4 regions of the Paenibacillus sp. FSL L8-0333 genome follow, and region 2 is predicted to be linked to each of the others. Evidence: predicted binding sites of a transcription regulator. Region 2 holds the regulator's gene; each other region holds the start of a gene.
The links. Region 2 encodes Rex, which represses fermentation and respiration genes when NADH is low (regulators of the CRP and FNR family bind a similar motif). Its sites were predicted from a motif close to TTGTGAAATATTTCACAA; they were not measured.
Positions count from the first base shown of each region.

Region 1: the regulator Rex is predicted to act here: its motif matches at 1,366-1,383, upstream of NYE72_RS30285 (cytochrome ubiquinol oxidase subunit I).
Region 3: the regulator Rex is predicted to act here: its motif matches at 1,923-1,940, upstream of adhE (bifunctional acetaldehyde-CoA/alcohol dehydrogenase).
Region 4: the regulator Rex is predicted to act here: its motif matches at 1,202-1,219, upstream of NYE72_RS11590 (DUF1641 domain-containing protein).

Region 1 is NZ_CP150186.1:6,796,969-6,800,158, forward strand. Features, by position in the region: gene NYE72_RS30285 (cytochrome ubiquinol oxidase subunit I) at 1-1,304, opposite strand, end outside; gene NYE72_RS30290 (cold-shock protein) at 1,527-1,754, opposite strand; gene NYE72_RS30295 (cold-shock protein) at 1,847-2,047, opposite strand; gene NYE72_RS30300 (trypsin-like peptidase domain-containing protein) at 2,467-3,190, opposite strand, start outside.
Region 2 is NZ_CP150186.1:4,609,946-4,613,135, forward strand. Features, by position in the region: gene NYE72_RS20615 (amidohydrolase) at 1-1,036, opposite strand, end outside; gene NYE72_RS20620 (redox-sensing transcriptional repressor Rex) at 1,023-1,676, opposite strand; gene dinG (ATP-dependent DNA helicase DinG) at 1,807-3,190, opposite strand, start outside.
Region 3 is NZ_CP150186.1:4,890,854-4,894,043, forward strand. Features, by position in the region: gene adhE (bifunctional acetaldehyde-CoA/alcohol dehydrogenase) at 1-1,847, opposite strand, end outside; gene NYE72_RS21970 (extracellular solute-binding protein) at 2,253-3,190, opposite strand, start outside.
Region 4 is NZ_CP150186.1:2,649,968-2,653,157, forward strand. Features, by position in the region: gene NYE72_RS11580 (nitroreductase family protein) at 1-87, opposite strand, end outside; gene NYE72_RS11585 (DUF2785 domain-containing protein) at 309-1,151, shown strand; gene NYE72_RS11590 (DUF1641 domain-containing protein) at 1,352-1,795, shown strand; gene NYE72_RS11595 (NAD(P)/FAD-dependent oxidoreductase) at 1,836-3,014, shown strand; gene NYE72_RS11600 (SGNH/GDSL hydrolase family protein) at 3,179-3,190, shown strand, end outside.

The DNA of each region.
Region 1 (3,190 bases), 2.2 Mb from region 2:
AATCCGACCAACACTAATCCTAGAATTAAATAAATCGTTGTAAAAGAAATCACGGAGAACAGAACTTGACCACTTGTAATATTAGGCGACACACTGTCTTCCGTTGTCATCAGTCCGAATACCGTCCATGGCTGACGCCCGAATTCGGTCATAACCCAACCGGCTGTATTCGCAATCGGAGGAAGCAACAAGCCCCATAACATGAACCGCATAAACCAAGTGTTCGGACGGTCCATTTTTTTGCGCCACATTAAGTACATAGCGTACATTCCCAATACAATCATTAACGTTCCTGCTAGAACCATGATCCGGAAACTCCAGAATGTCGTACGTACAGGTGGAATATAGTCACCGGGGCCATAGGTTTGCTCATACTCCGCTTGCAGCTCAAGCATACCTTTAACTTCACCGGAAAATTTACTGTATGAAAGGAAACTCAGCATATAAGGAATTTGAAATTCTCCAGTACTGATTTGATTCTCTGGATCAATGTTTGCCCATACGGTCCAAGGTGCCGGGTCACCACTCTTACCCCACAGTCCTTCGGAAGCTGCCATTTTCATTGGTTGAGTTTCAACCAAATATTGCGCTTGGGCGTGACCAGCAACAGCTACACCAATAGAAGAAATAATCCCTACGATAGCTGCAATCTGAAAAGACTTCTTAAAGAAAGAAACCTCTTGTTTCTTCAATATTTTATAAGCACTAATACCTGTTACAAGAAAAGCACCTGTTGCATAAGCAGCCAGTACTGTATGTGGGAATTCAACCAGCAATTGTCCGTTCGTAATAAGCGCGAAGAAATCATTCATTTCTGCACGTCCATTATTTATCTCAAAACCCACAGGATGCTGCATAAAAGAGTTAGCCGCTAGAATCCAGAATGCAGATAACATCGTACCGAATGCTACCAGCCAGATGGACAGTAAATGTACTCGCTTGGATACCTTATCCCAGCCGAATATCCATATCCCAATAAAAGTAGACTCCAGGAAAAAGGCTGCCAATGCCTCAACTGCAAGTGGAGCCCCGAATACATCACCCACAAAACGTGAATAATCGGACCAGTTCATCCCGAACTGAAATTCCTGCAATATCCCTGTAACTACCCCTACTGCAAAATTGATGAGGAATAGCTTTCCCCAGAACTGCGCCATTTTTTTGTACTCTTCATTACCTTTTCTAACGTACATTGTCTCCATGATTGCAATCAAGAGCGCTAGTCCGATTGATACCGGTACAAAGAAATAGTGGAATATTGTCGTCGACGCAAATTGTATACGCGACAGCATTACTGTATCCATATTTGTCCCTTCCTTCTCCCCTTTTCGTTAATTATATTCTGTCAAAAATTTAAGCTTCTTTTTGTGATAAATGTCACATAAAGATAGTCATTTAACGGTGAAATTCAAATGATTTGTGACAAAGATCACAATTTAGCATAAAGAAAGCAAAAAAAATAAGACGGTTTACCCGTCTTGAGTGGTTCGTCGTTCTATTAAATGCTTGACTCATTTAGGTATTGGTTAGATGGAAATACCCTTCTTCAGCGATTTGAGATCGCCATTCGAATTAAGCAATTGGGGTAGCATCTTCGTGCTGCGAACCATTGGAGAGTCACATAGACGGCAAGAAGGCGCATGTTCAAATGCGAAATTATCCCTCATCCATCCGTTGCATCCCTCATTGGTACATGCCCAAATTGCGGTATTTTCTTCCGGTATTTCTTCCAAAGGTTTCTTCCGGTAGTTCATTGCCGTTCCTCCCATCCTGTAAGTCAATAGTGAGTAACTAGATATAAAAAGACCGTCCCAACTTTCACAAGCTGGGACGGTTTCTTCTATTATTACAGTTTTACAACGTTTTCGGCTTGTGGTCCACGGTTGCCTTGAACAACGTTGAATTCAACGCGTTGGCCTTCGTCCAAAGTTTTGAAGCCGTCGCCAGTGATTGCGCTGAAGTGAACGAATACGTCGCTTCCGCCTTCAACTTCGATAAATCCGAATCCTTTTTCTGCGTTGAACCATTTAACTGTACCTGTTTGCATGTGTGTTACCTCCACAAATTTAAATTAATATGTTCTTTTTATCTTCAAACAAAGAAAAAATTCACACATTGAAAAAGGTTGTATTACCAAATATGACAGCCCTTTTCAATGCGAGAATTAGGGACTAAATGTATGATTGATATCATATTACCACACCTGATTAGCAAAGGCAAGCAAGCATCCGAATATATCCGGTTTTGCCCTAATAAGTATTACCTTCCAATGTAAGGGCTGCCACTTAGTGTTTATTCCCTAAATAGATCCTTTTTCTGGCATAATTATCATGGTTTTAGAAAAATAGCTTTCCCAAAAACGTTACTTTTATCCGCTTTTTCAAGAAGGTACCCCCTCGGAATCGAAGGGGTAGTCCGCTCTACTTGTCGTAACTGCTATATCATTATATACCGACTTCCAGCATATTATTCCTGTGGTTTTTCAAGAAGTTTAACTGTTGCCTGTTTGGCCTCGCCGTTTCGATAGTAAGTAATTTTCAGATCATCACCGATCTTCGTATGATTATATAAGTACTTGCGAAGAGAAAGGGTAGATATGATGGATTGATCATTAAATTTGGTAATGACATCATTGAATTGCAGTCCAGCTTCCTTCGCAGGGCCAACGGCTTCTAGAACAACTACTCCATCCTTAACACTGTTCGGCAGGTTCAATTCATTGCGTTGATCTTCTGCTAGTGGAACGTACGGATTGTTCAAATCAACTGAATATACACCCAAGTACGAACGGGCAATATGCCCTTTTTCAGCCAGCTCATTAGCGATATCTATCACATGATTCGCAGGAATTGCAAAACCCAGACCCTCTACACCCGTATCTGAAATCTTCATCGTGTTAATTCCAATGACCTTGCCATCGAGATCCACTAACGCGCCGCCACTATTTCCTTCATTAATCGCCGCATCAGTCTGTATCACTTCTTGTTCCCAGTCATATACTCCATCCTGATTAAGGGATACGGGAACCATCCGTTCAGTATAGCTAACAATCCCCGAGGTCAATGTATCACCAAGTCCTAGCGGATTACCGATAGCAATGACCGTTTCACCTAGACGAAGCTTAGAGGAATCACCGAGCTGCGCGATGGTATCGATTCCTTTGGCATCAATAGAGAGTACCGCAATGTCG
Region 2 (3,190 bases):
CATATTCTGTAGCCATACGTAGAGCTTCTGGAGCTGGAACAGCCGTTGGATCACCGCTGACACCCTTATGAATGAGAGCTGCAAGCCGCATCTCTTCAAACATATCCAAGTTATTGTTGCTTGCCGCGCCATCCGTGCCAAGAGACACCTTCACACCAGCTTTTAGAAGATCAGTAACCCGAGCCACTCCGCTAGCCAGCTTCAAATTACTGCCCGGATTATGAGAGACACCCACATTATGGCGAGCCAAGATCTCAATCTCTTCATCATTTAAATGAACACCATGTGCAACTATCGAGGGACGTGTGAACATTCCAAGCTTCTCTAAGTGAGCTACAGGACGAAACCCGTAATCCGCCACATTTTGTTCCACTTCACGTTTCGTTTCGGACATATGCGTATGCATCGGTAAATCCAGATCATGCGCTGCCTGCACGAACTTAACCAGGAAGTCCGGAGGGCAAGTATAAGGGGCGTGCGGTGAGATCATAGTAGTAATTCTACCGTCAGCCTTTCCATGCCAGTTACGGGCAAAAGAAATCGCTTCCGCAAGCTTGTGATTCTGTACATCCTCTGGACATAACCCGATCACACCACGCATCAATACGGAACGGATACCTGATAACTCAGCTACCTCAGCTACTCGGTCCATGTGATCATACATATCGAGGAAGGTCGTAGTTCCACCCTTCAGCATTTCCAATACAGATAAGGAGGTTCCCCAATATACATCATCACCGGTGAACTTTTCCTCCATCGGCCACATTTTCTCCTGAAGCCACACTTGTAGCGCTAAATCATCTCCATATCCACGCAGCAAAGACATCGCCGCATGACCATGTGTGTTTACAAGTCCAGGCATGAACAGCAGACGACTGCCATCAACCACTTGCACTCCAGCTTCCATCTGAGGCTCTTCTTTTCCTATGTAAGTGATTAAATCATCTTCAATAGTCATATATCCACTCAGAACCGGCTCATCCGTTCCCGGAGTCAGAAAATACCCGTCCTTAATTATCGTTTTATTGCTGTTCATGTTCGCTTTCTTCCTTTCCATCCCGCAAGTAATAAGCAAGACTTTGCAGATCAGTTGTAAAATCAGCTGCATGCACCCGGATATTCGGTGGTGTCTTCAGAATCACAGGGGCAAAGTTCAAAATCGCTTCAATCCCAGAAGAAATGAGAATATCTGCTACATTTTGAGCTTCTGAATCAGGTACGGTAATAATGGCAATGCGAATACCTTGCTCACGAATCGTGCTGCCTAGTTCATCCATTGGTTGCACAGTAAGGGAGTTGATCTTACGTCCAACCTTAGGAGCGTACGAATCAAATATAGCGGTGATTTTCATTGTATCTTTAAGATATGCATTGTAATTAGACAAGGCATGTCCGAGATTACCTGCCCCTACTAAAGCTACATTAAGCTGTTGATCCAGCTTCAGAATATGACGGATTTTCTCAATAAGATACGTTACATCATAGCCGATACCTTTTCTGCCGAAGTCACCAAAATACGCTAAATCCTTACGAATCTGTGCGGGATTAAGATCAAGCTTTTGTCCAAGTTCCTGAGAGGAAACTGTTAATATTTCGCGATTCTGGAGATCATTCAAAAAACGCAAATACACAGGTAGTCTGCGAACAACGGCTTCTGATATTTTATCCGATTTCATATTTTTCCTCCTAAAAATAGTAATGTTCTTGTGAAAATCCATATTCAAACGTATACCTCTCCTTATTAAGGGCGGTACTGTAACTTACCGCCCTTAAGGATAAGGAGGAGCTAAACTGAAGACGAGCATTTTAAGAAGCGCCGCCATCCTCTAGCCATTCCGCTATGCGGGGGACCATTTGATCAGTCAGCATATGCTCCATTTTGGGACCAGGCAATGAATAAAGGAAATACTTCCCGTAATGAGATTCAATAACCCTTGTATCATAAACAATAACTATTCCGCGATCCTGCGCCGTGCGAACCAGTCTTCCGAATCCCTGCTTAAAACGAATAACCGCTTGAGGAACAGATAATTTCATGAACGGATTCTTCTTCTGGGCCTGCAATAACTCCGACTTCGCTTCCGCCAACGGGTGATTCGGCGGTTGAAACGGAAGTCTCACGATGGCCAGGCAAGTCAGTGCTTCACCTGGAATATCTACACCTTCCCAGAAGCTGCTCGTCCCCAGCAGAACGGATGCTGCACTGTCCTGAAAGCGGCGGATCAGCTTGCTCCGGCTGCCACCTTCCACGCCTTGACCAAGCACCGTAATCTCTTGTGAGGCCAAAGCCTCTTTAAGCGGATCATATACCTGACGCAGCATTTTATAAGAAGTAAACAGAACCAGCATCCGCCCACGTGTTGTTTTGGCAGCTTCTGCTAACGACTGTACGAGTGTATCGACAAATCGAGCATCGCCCACACTGCCCTTCACACTAGGAAAATCACGCGGTATAACTAGCAGCGCCTGCTCGCGATACTTAAAGGGAGATGGAAGGAGTGAGGTCATTAGACGTCCCTCTTCCGCAGCTTCGTTAAGTCCGAGATTATCAATCATAAACTGAAAAGATTTATCTACAGACAGCGTCGCCGAGGTAAGCACGATGCTCTTTTTCTTATCGAAGAACAACTCTTTAAGCTGGCTGCTAACATCCACAGGGACGGCATACATCTGCAGTGATTTGCTGCGGTAATTTCCATTTGCCTCCAGCCAATATACTACATTATCGTCATTCAGCCCCATAAAGAATCTTACTTGCTCACGTATGGAAGCCAAATCCTTAAATAAACCGCTAATATCAGTAACAAGACTGTCTGCTGAGGATTGGCTTTCCTGGTCACGCATCTCATTAAGCATTTTATCACCCTTACGGATGATGTCGCTTAACGTCAGATTCATAGTGTTCTCAAGCGCAACTAATTCATCCCAATCCTTCGGCTTACGGGCGGGAAGCAAACGCATAACCAGTTGTCCCGCTTCCCCTGCTGCTGCATCACTGCGTTCCGGCAAAAGGCTGAACAGCTTGTCGCTGAGTGCATCCCAGGTTTCTTTGACAGTAAGCAGATCCGGGTAGATCCGATCGATGACTCCGCTCCATTCTGAAGCCTCTTCACTGCCTGACGACTGTAAGATCTGGCGCAGAGCAGGAAGCTGTCCGTTTCGGCTATCTTTATACAGTCGCGATAACGTG
Region 3 (3,190 bases), 280 kb from region 2:
AAAGATGTTACTTCCGAACCCGTACCCGAAGTAGTTGGAATCGCTACAAACTTAGCTTTGTTTCCAAGTTTAGGGAATTTGTAAACCCGTTTACGGATATCCATGAATTTTTGTTTCAGACCGTTAAAGTCTGCGTCTGGATGTTCATAGAATAACCACATTCCTTTTGCAGCATCCATTGGGGAACCACCACCAAGTGCGATGATGCAGTCCGGTTGGAATCTGTTCATCATTGCTGTACCTTTTTCAACTGTAGTTGTCGATGGATCTGGTTCAACTTCCGAGAACACTTCGATCGCTACAGGAGTTTGGCGTTGACGCAGGTAATGTTCAACTCTCTCAACATATCCGAGCTTAACCATCATTGGGTCAGTGATAATTGCGACACGTGTGATATCAGGCATTTTGGTCAGGTACTGAGTAGCGCCTTTTTCGAAATAGATCTTGTCAGGTACTTTAAACCATTGCATATTCACGGTACGACGATTCACCCTTTTCACGTTGATCAAATTAATTGCTGTAACGTTTTGCGACACGGAGTTACGACCATAAGATCCGCAGCCCAGCGTCAACGAAGGGATGTTAGTGTTATAGATATCGCCGATCGCACCATGAGTGGAAGGCGAGTTAACGAGAATACGTCCTGTTTGCAGACGGTTGGAGAACTTCATGATTACTTCTTCGTTGTTGGAGTGGATAGCCGAACTATGGCCCATACCACCAAATTCAACAACTTGTGCTGCGCGTTCGATACCTTGATCTGCGTTTTTAACTTTGTAGCAAGCAAGCACAGGACTCAATTTTTCAGCGGACAATGGATATTTAGTGCCTACACCTTCAAGTTCTGCTACCAGAATCTTAGTGCCGGCAGGAACTTGAATGCCGCACATTTCAGCAATTTTCACTGCGGATTGTCCAACGATTGCTGGGTTAACCGCACATTTATCAACGTTCATAGCGCCGCTAGTAAGTTTGGCAGCTTCTTCTTTGTTAACAAAGTAGCAGCCATTAGCGATCATTTTCTTTTTCACTTGATCAAAGATTGGTTCTTCGATAATAACAGCTTGCTCGGAAGCACAGATCATACCATTATCAAATGTTTTGGAAAGAATGATGTCCGTTACGGCTTGATCGATATCCGCGCTCTTTTCGATGAATGCAGGTACGTTACCAGGACCTACGCCAAGAGCTGGTTTACCACAGCTATAAGCTGCTTTTACCATTGCAGAACCGCCTGTTGCGAGAATAAGTGCAACGTCAGGGTTGTTCATCAAAGCGTTTGTTTTGTCCATCGTTGGCATTTCAATCCATTGGATACAATTCTCAGGTGCGCCAGCTTTTACAGCCGCATCATGAAGAATTCTAGCAGCTGCTGCACTACACTCTTGCGCAGATGGGTGGAAACCGAATATAATAGGGTTCCGTGTCTTAATCGAAATCAACGCTTTAAACATCGTGGTGGATGTAGGGTTGGTTACCGGTGTGATACCCATTACAATTCCGACGGGCTCAGCAATTTTTTGGAAGCTTTCATAAGCATTGTCTTCAATAACGCCTACTGTTTTATCGTATTTAATTCCGTGCCAGATATATTCTGTCGAGAAGATGTTTTTAGTAATTTTGTCTTCGTAAACCCCGCGGCCAGTTTCTTCTACAGCCAATTTAGCGAGGTACATATGTTTGTCGAGTCCAGCCAACGCCATTGCATGAACGATTGTGTCAACTTGCTCTTGATCCAGCGCCATGAATGCCTCATGTGCTTTTTTCGCTTTATCCACTAAAGTCTGAATATACTCTTCAGCGGTAGTTTGTTTAACTTGGGCGGCGACTTCGTTCTTAACTGCCATCTCCCTCGTCCTCCTGTCAATTTTTAGGTTGTTTTTCTCTACACATTTATCTTATCACATCATTTCCACCTTGTATAGTGAAATCTTTCACAAAGTATAAAGTTTTTTTGATTTGTTTTCAAAGCGCTTTCATTCGATCATATTATAGCTTTTTTACCATTATTTATGCTTTATTATTCCTTAAATTTAAAGTTTATGTTTAAAAAGACAAGAACTGATACCCATTTTCTACCTTTCCGCTCGCAAAAATATTTTAAAAAAGCAAATCTAATTTTGTTGACACTCTATTTTTCCATTGGCCTCTAAAAAATAGTGGGATGCCCCCCGTCGTGTTGATTTATAAAAATATCAATAATATAAACATAAAAAAACCGACTCCTATGGAGCCGGTTCTGTTCTTCCTAGCTATTCTACTTTAATTGTGTCGAAGAATTTCTCTTGCACTGTTTTGGCAGCAGCTTCAAGCTGTGTCTTGGAATCTGTTCCTTTTTTGGAGAACAGCTCTTGAATTACATTGGACATGGTTGCGTAGTAGTCCTGTGTATTGTATTGCGCTTCCGGTTTACCGTCCAGCAAACCTAAAATATCAGGGCTGTATTGATATACATTTGTATATTTATCATACACAGCTTTCGTTTTCTTGCCGAAGTCAGAATCTGCAGAATAGTAATCTAAGAGCGGCGGAATAAAGTATTTACCATCCGTTGTACGTTGTTGCAGAACCGCATCCAGTGCTTCTAGACCTTTATCGGAGAAGTAATCAAATGTAATATAACGGAATGCCATTTCTTGCTCGTCTGGTGTTGCATTTGGATTGATTACAAGGTAGTCACCACCAAGTACCCCGGTGTGTTTTCCGCCTTTTTCCATTGCAGGCATTGGATACGTAAGTACATCTTCTGGTTTCAGACCTCCTTGATTCAACGCTTGCTCAATAACACCGTCAGATCCAGCCATTACCATTGCTGTACGACTTTGTTGGAATGCGCCTACAGCATCACCCCAGCCCAGTGCCCAGTCCTGAGGAATCGCGTTTGCTTCCCATCTAAGTTTCTTGTAGAAATCCAGCGCTTTAATCCCAGCCTCAGAATTAAAAGTAGCTACAACCTTACCGCCTTCAATCTTCTGAATTTCACCGCCAGCTTCGAACAGGAAGTTGGTCCAGTTCCAGCCTGCTTCATTCCCTTTACCCATTGGAGCAATACCGGAAATCCCTTTTTTGGTATCAGCTACGCCTTTGGCGGTATTCAGCATATCATCCCAAGTCCAATCCATAGGTGGAACAGCAACGCCTTTTTCGTCCAGCATTTTTTTGTTGATCATTGTGGTTGTTACATAACCCT
Region 4 (3,190 bases), 2.0 Mb from region 2:
CTCTAATTCATTCTGAGGGATGGTGACCCCTTCCACAAAATTCATAGCGGATCTGCGGGACTGAATCAAGTCTGTAAAAGCGCTCATAAGTATTCCTCCGTTGTGTATGTATTCGGTTGTAAAATATAAACACCTGATATTTGTAAATGTACTAACTAAATGTTACTAACTCAAAATAACACAGCCTATAAAATTCGTCAATGATAAAATTTATTGAAGTTAATCTTGAATACCCTGTTGTCAAAAAATAGGACATAAATTAGGATATTGGGATATGTAAAAACACGGTGAATGAAAGGGTGGATAAATTGATTAATAGTAGAGAACGATTGATGATAGATTTACAAAGAATCGAAGAGAATGACTACGAGCTTAGAAGTGGACAGGACATAAAGGATTATGTGAAGTTGATGCTTGAGCATTTAGGAGATCCCGAGCCTGTGCTGCGTGATGAATTGATTTATTACACATTCTACAAATGGATTAATGAGAAACATTGGTTTAATGATGCGGAGCTTCGTGAACTGTTGTGGATACTCCTTGACGAGCAGCATCTGTTTTATCACATTGGGAACAAAGAAGATCAGACGGTGTATACAAGAACATTTTCTGTATTGGTTGTTGCTCTTATTCTCCAGCGGCATAGGGAAAAGGCTATATTGGATAGCTCTGAATTTACAAAGGTGAAGCAGGGTTTAATTCGTTATTATAAGGAAGAACGGGATTTAAGAGGTTATATGGAAAAAGAAGGCTGGGCACACGCAGCAGCCCATGGCGCAGACGCCTTGGATGAGCTGGTTTTATGCTCGGAGAGTGATGCCGAGGTGCGGGAAGAGGTTCTGACAGTTGTTCAAAAGATGCTTTATAACGATCAATACATATTCAGGGAGGAAGAAGATGAACGGATTGCTACTATTATAGTTACAATCATCGATCATCAATTACTTCCACAGCAGTCTATAACCGATTGGATTCTCAACTTGGCGCAATGTGGCAGTTGGCCTAGAAGCCACAGCCAGTACGTTACTCGAATAAATACAAAGAACTTCCTGCGTTCTCTTTATTTCAGGTTACTTCTAACAGAGAAGAATATGGACATTGTGGATGTTTTGTTGAAAACTGAGAAGAATTTGAATGAATTTGTACATTAATTCACTCAAACGGTTTTAATTAACACTGGTAATTTAAATAATTTATTATAATGTAATAAAAATCACAAAATTTTATGGAAATTCAAAAACTTTGTGACATTTATAACTTGATAAGTGCTATAATAGAAATATGGCGTTAAAAGTTCTTATGTTTTTCATTACTATTAAGCAGCAAAGCTTATTGCAGAGGAGATTTGGATATGTCAGAATCAATCACTCAAACACAACCTGAACAAGAATCACCAAAAGTAGCTGTTAGCAAGGAACAAATGGATGTTCTAGAGCAGCTCTTGAAACCAGAAGTTCAGGAATCATTAACAGTCTTGGTGGAACAGCTGCCAAAATTAACTGAGCTTGTTGGCGTGCTTACAAAGTCCTATGACTTTGTGCAAACTGTCGCAGCGGATGATGTCTTGAAAAGTGATACGGTAAGTGCAATTAAAGAACTTGCTGAACCTGTAGTGCATTCCGCGAAGAATATGGCAGCTACAGTGATCGAAGCAAAAGATCGTGCGAATGAAAGTAACGAAGTTATTGGTCTTTTTGGTCTTATGAAGTTGTTGAAAGATCCACAAGCACAAAAGCTTTTCCGTTTCGTAAATGCATACCTTCAAGTTGCTGGAGAACGCAGTAAGCAGAAATAATCATTTTCATATCTTATTCGTAAGGGACGGAGGAAACATCATGTCTAAACATATTGTCATTCTAGGAGCAGGTTATGGTGGTCTACTAAGCGCCTTAACCGTACGCAAGTATCTCAAAAAAGATGAAGCTAAAATTACTGTAGTTAATCAGTATCCTACCCACCAAATCATCACAGAATTGCATCGTCTTGCAGCAGGTAGTGTTGCAGAGGGTGCTGTTGCTATGCCTCTAACTAAGCTTTTCGCAGGTAAAGATATTGACCTGAAAATCGCGAAGGTTAATTCATTTTCTGTGGAGAACAAACAAATTGTTCTTTCTGATGGTGTGACACTTACTTATGATGCGCTTGTTGTAGGTCTTGGCAGCACTACAGCTTATTTTGGCATTCCAGGGCTTGAACAATACAGTATGGTATTGAAATCAGCTGCAGATGCTAACAAAATTCATCAACATATTGAGGATCGTATTCGTGAATATGCGAAATCGAAAAATGAAGCAGATGCAAACATCCTGATCGGTGGCGGCGGCTTAACAGGCGTTGAGCTTGTTGGTGAAATCGCGGATGTATTGCCTACACTTACTAAAAAATATGGCGTTGATCCTAAAGAAATTAAGCTTATGCTCGTTGAAGCAGGTCCTAAAATCCTTCCAGTATTGCCAGATGCATTGATCGAACGTGCTGTAGCAAGCTTGGAAAAACGTGGTGTTCAATTCTTGACAGGTCTTCCTGTTACGAATGTAGAAGGCAATGCGATTGACTTGAAAGACGGTCAAAAAATTATTGCTAACACGTTTGTATGGACTGGTGGCGTACAAGGAAATCCACTCATCGGCGAATCCGGTCTTGAAGTTAACCGCGGTCGTGCAACGGTGAATGAGTTCTTGCAATCCACTTCTCACAAAGATGTATTCGTTGCTGGTGACAGCGCGGTGGTCTTTGCAGAAGATGGACGTCCATACCCTCCAACTGCTCAAATCGCTTGGCAAATGGGTGAATTGATCGGATACAATCTGTATGCCTTCTTAAAAAATAAATCGTTTGAAAGCTTTAGCCCAATCAACTCTGGTACGCTTGCTAGCTTAGGCCGTAAAGACGGTGTAGCCATCGTTGGTGCAAGTTCTACTCCGTTAAAAGGCTTGCCTGCAACTCTGATGAAGGAAGCAAGTAATATTCGTTACTTGTCCCACATTAAAGGATTGTTCAGCCTAGCTTACTAATATAGTTTAACCCTAAACCCTGCTCGAATCTGAGCGGGGTTTTTGTTATTGTTTTTTTAGTGAAATGTTTGCATTATTGATGTTTCGTAGTAGGCTGTATTCATTGTATTTGATATAATAGATTGGGTTATATTAACAGAGGTAGTTAGAGGAGGATTTCATTTATGATATTCCAA